Regions from separate parts of the Roseovarius sp. B-10 genome, predicted to be linked through region 2. Evidence: riboswitches for the same ligand, from Rfam matches in the RefSeq annotation. Region 2 holds a riboswitch; the other holds the start of a gene.
The links. Region 2 has a riboswitch for cobalamin ahead of AC13D8_RS18755 (TonB-dependent receptor plug domain-containing protein). Riboswitches for the same ligand answer to the same signal wherever they lie in the genome.
Positions count from the first base shown of each region.

Region 1: another riboswitch for cobalamin. It lies ahead of AC13D8_RS01845 (hypothetical protein); the one in region 2 lies ahead of AC13D8_RS18755 (TonB-dependent receptor plug domain-containing protein).

Region 1 covers NZ_JBSXOE010000016.1:76,493-78,687, reverse strand. Annotated here, with positions in the region: gene AC13D8_RS01855 (L,D-transpeptidase family protein) at 1-270, opposite strand, end outside; gene AC13D8_RS01850 (DUF1127 domain-containing protein) at 566-790, shown strand; gene AC13D8_RS01845 (hypothetical protein) at 1,019-1,306, opposite strand; cobalamin riboswitch at 1,400-1,600, opposite strand; gene AC13D8_RS01840 (heavy metal translocating P-type ATPase) at 1,727-2,195, shown strand, end outside.
Region 2 covers NZ_JBSXOE010000042.1:221,203-223,397, reverse strand. Annotated here, with positions in the region: gene AC13D8_RS18755 (TonB-dependent receptor plug domain-containing protein) at 1-989, opposite strand, end outside; cobalamin riboswitch at 1,128-1,336, opposite strand; gene AC13D8_RS18750 (NnrU family protein) at 1,437-2,108, shown strand; gene AC13D8_RS18745 (ABC transporter transmembrane domain-containing protein) at 2,190-2,195, shown strand, end outside.

The sequences.
Region 1 (2,195 bases), on a different contig from region 2:
ATAGGGCGCGCGTACCATGAGGTTGTAATCCTCGTGGTCGGGATCGTCGGACCACAGATCGCCGGGCCTGATCGGCAGCGCCCAGTTGGCGGGCCGCGCCATGCGGTCGGGACGGTAGAGCATCCCGACAATGCGATGGATGCCGGCAGGCGTCGCACCATCGCCCTCGCGCTTGGCACCCGATATGCCGCCGCGCCCGATCGTGCAGGGATAACGCCGCCCGCCAAAGCGTAGCCCGGTGGGGGTGAGAACGAGGTCGTTTGGTGTCATGCCCCTTGCTACCATGTGCGGCCGCCCGATCCAGATATTTTCGCCGCGAACATGGCGCGCATGCCGCATCGCCGCGATGCGCAATCTTCGAAGGATGCGCAGAATGGCATCAGTTAGCGATGAAAAGCTATGCGTTTGCCTGACGTTAGGTCACTTTCTGCCATGCGTTTTCTGCATGGCAGAAATGTTCAAGCTGGTATTGTGCATGCGCAGAAAGAGGCTATCTTTGCATCAACCGGGGCCAAACAGAGTGGCTTCGAACAGCTAAAGCGAAGAAGATCGCAAGGGAAAGAACATGGCACGGTCGATCGTAACGCAATATGGCACAGCAGGCACGGCGTGGGGCGAGCTTCGCAACACCGTTCGCGCCGCAGCGCAGCGTGCCGCAGCCTTTATCGCCTACCGCCGCACAGTGCGCGAGCTTTCCGAGCTGAGCAACCGCGATCTGGCCGACCTTGGCCTGCATCGCAGCGAAATTCGCCGGGTCGCGCGCGACTCGGTCTACGGCGCACGGCGCTGAACGGAATACGGGTGCGCCTCTCCTCCTCCCTGGCGCATCCGTGACGGTCGCGGGCTCTCTCTCCTCCTCCCAAGAGCCCGGGACCGAACGACAGGGTCGCGAAAACGATCCTGAAAGATAGCTGACGGTCTCCTCCTCCTCCCTGAGGCCCGACGCGAAAGAGAACGGCGGCACCCTCCTCCTCCCTGGTGTCGCCGTTTTTCTTTTCTGCCGCCCTGCCCCGAGATGTCAGTTGAGCCATCGTGCACGCTTTGCCCGCGCGGCGCGGCGGCCTGCATAGCAGGCTCGGGCAGGCGTACCGGCCTCGCGGACACAGCCAACGAAGGCGCGCGCCGCCGGACTTTGCGCGTCACGGGCAGCCTGCGTATCGAGCGCATCGCGCGCCATCCGCGCGGTGAGCGGACCGGGCGTGGCGAACACCCATTCCAGAAAACCCAGCCGCGCGGCTGCCATCGCTTGCGCACCCTCAGCCGGGCTTTCCTCGAGGGCGTCGATGATTCGGTCGAAATCCGTCATGCTTCGTTCTCCCCGACCGCACCCCGGGCCGGATGGGGCAGTGGGCGGGGCGATGGCGCGCGGGCACGCACAAACGCCCGCATCGCCCACCGCGATTCGACGTGGATCATGGCTGGTTTCCGGGCTTGGGTGGCGGGCTGTCGGCCCATGCGCGAGGCACCTTCCCGGGCTGTCTTCGGCCCAGTGGCGTAACGCCTCGTCGCCCTCCCTTACCGTTGCGGGGGCAGCGCCGGAGTCGCACCGGCTTCCCAATTCTCCGCCCCGAGGGGCGGCACCATGATGCAGGCAGGCTAACACCGAGCCCCGCGCCCGCAAGCGCAAAGGCGAAGATCGCGGATCGAAAAGCGGCACGGCCCTTGACCTTCCAGTAGCGGGAATCTCTATGTCACGGTCAGACACTTGGAAAAACGGAGAGCCGGGATGACCGGGACACGGCAAATCAGGATTTTCCTCAACGGGCTGACCTGCGCGGGCTGCGTGCGGCGTGCCGAGGAGGCGCTTTCCGCGGTCGAGGGCGTAACGCGCGCCGACGTCAACCTCGCGGATGCCTCGGCGCGAATTGACACCTCGGACTCGGTCCCGCTACGCAACATCGCGGCGGCGCTCGACCGCGCGGGATACCCCCTGCGCAAGGCCGAGACGGTGCTCTCGGTGGACAAGATGTCCTGCGCATCCTGCGTGGGCCGGGTCGAGGCGGCGCTCGCCGACCTGCCGGGCGTGCTCGACGTGCGGGTGAACCTCGCCACCGAAAGCGCGCGGGTGATCCATGCCGAGGGTGCCGTCACGGCACGCGATCTTGCCGTAGCCGCCGGCGAAGCGGGCTATCCGGCCACGCTCGCGCAGGGCGGCGAATCGCGCAACGCGGCAGCGCGCAAGACAGATGAGGCGC
Region 2 (2,195 bases):
GTGTAGTCCGCCCCGAAATTGACCGACCAGATGCCGCCAGAATCATAGCTGCCGCGGTAGTCGATGCGCTGGCGCTCGCCTTCGAATGGCGTGGCGAAACCGTTGGAGAAGGAGGTGCGGTCGCTCTCGAAATAGCTCAGTGCCAATTCGTGGTCGAAGGCCCCGGTGGCGAGCTCGGCAAAGGCACGCGCGCCGTGAGCCTCGCTGGTGTTGAACTCGTCAAACGGTGCGGTTCCGTCGCCTCCGAACTCGTCAAACTCGGCGTCGCTGTCGATGTGGAGCGCGCTAAGCCCGGCGGCGAACGTGTCCGTGAACTGGTGGCGCAGGTAGAGATTGGCCCGGCGCGCCTCGGAGCCGTCCGGCTCGGAGCCCGCAGCGGAGGCGGAAAAGCCGTCGGTCTCTGTTCGGCTGAAGCTGAAGGCAAGATCGGTGCGGTCGGTGCGCGCGGTGAGGCCGAGAACGCCCCGGCGGAAATCGTAGCTTCCGGCCTCGACTTCGGCAAAGCCGTGGACGCCGTCCTCGGTGGGGCGTAGGCTCTGGATATTGATGACGCCGCCCACGGCGTTGAGCCCGAAGCGCGCAGATTGCGAGCCCTTGAGCACCTCGATCCGGCCGAGCCCCGCATTGGTCAGCCCGCCGAAATCGAAGCCGCCGCCGCTCGAGGCGGGGTCGGTCACGTCGATACCGTCGATGAGCACCGGCACGTAGGCCCCGCCGAGGCCGCGAATGCGCACGGTCGAGGTGGTGCCGAGTGGGCCGTTGGCCGAGGCGGAGATGCCCGGCTGGAAGGTCAGGAAATCGCCCAATCTGGCCGTGGGCGCGTCACGCACCTCCTCGGCGGGCAACACCTCGACGGTGGAGCCGCTGCGCTCGAGCGCGGTCTGGGTCTGGTTGGCGATCACGGTGATCGTGTCGAGATCGAAGCCCTCCTGTGCGAGGGCCGGGGCTGTGGCGAGAGCGCAGAGCGCGCAGGTTACGAGATATCTCATGTCATGTCCCCCAATACCGGTTGTCGGCATAGTGTTGTCCATCGGGTCGGTCGTTGGAAAAGGACATGCCTCTCCGCAGACGGTGAAAGTGCCACCACTACGGAAAAGGTCCGTTATCCACGGCGCGCCCCGCGCCCGGATAGGGTGATCACTTCGGCAGGTCTCCTGACTTGCGGGTCATCGCTTGGCCGAACCTTCCCACACCCCGCTCGGGTGCAGTGGCATTTTTCCGGCCTCGCTCACCGCTTACAGTTGCGGGGGCAGTCACGGATTTGATCCGATGATCGGATCGCACCGTATTCCCTATTACCGGGGTATTTTCCCGGACCGAAGCAGCCCCGCGTTACGCCTGAAGTCAGATTCGCGCAAGTGTAAATCGCGCTTGCCGCGCGTCGCACGCGCGCGGTATCCCTGCGCCGCCAAGTGGATTTCGAAAGGGTGCGGGTCATGGGCTGGGCCGAGTATGTGGTGGCGCTGGCGGTGTTTTTCCTCAGCCATACGCTGCCGCTGCGGCCGCGCGTGAAATCGGCCCTGGTGGCGCGATTCGGTCAGCGGGGGTTTGCGTTGGGCTACTCGGCGCTGTCGCTGGGGGTGCTTTACTGGGTGTTGATGGCGGCGGGGCGCGCGCCCCATGTGCCGCTCTGGGGTTGGGCGGCGTGGCAGAAGCATGTGACGTTGCTCGCGATGCTCGCAGCCTGCGTGCTGGCGGCGCTGGCCATCCGGCGGCCCAACCCGTTTTCCTTTGGCGGTCGTGCGGGAGCCGGGTTCGATGCCGCGCGCCCCGGCATCCTGCGCTACGCGCGCCATCCGCTGCTGGTGGCGCTGGCGCTGTGGGCGGGCGGGCATATGGTGCCCAATGGCGATCTGGCACATGTGGCGCTCTTCGGTCTTTTCGCGGGGTTCGCGATGCTGGGGCAGCGCATCGTGGACCGCCGCCGCAAGCAGGCACTCGGGCCCGAGTGGGAGCGGCTAGACGCGGCGCGGCGCGCCGTGCCGGTGTGGCCGCCGCGCCCGGCCTCGGTCCGTGGCGGTGTTGCCCGGCTGGGGCTGGGTCTTGCGGCGTTTGTCGGGCTGCTCGCGCTTCACCCGTTGGTCATCGGCGTTTCGCCCCTGCCGTGAGCCCCTGCGACCATTCGGGGCACTTGACCCCGCGCGCCGCACTCGCCAAGAACCGGTGCGAACGAGAGGGAGTAGTCGGGAATGGTG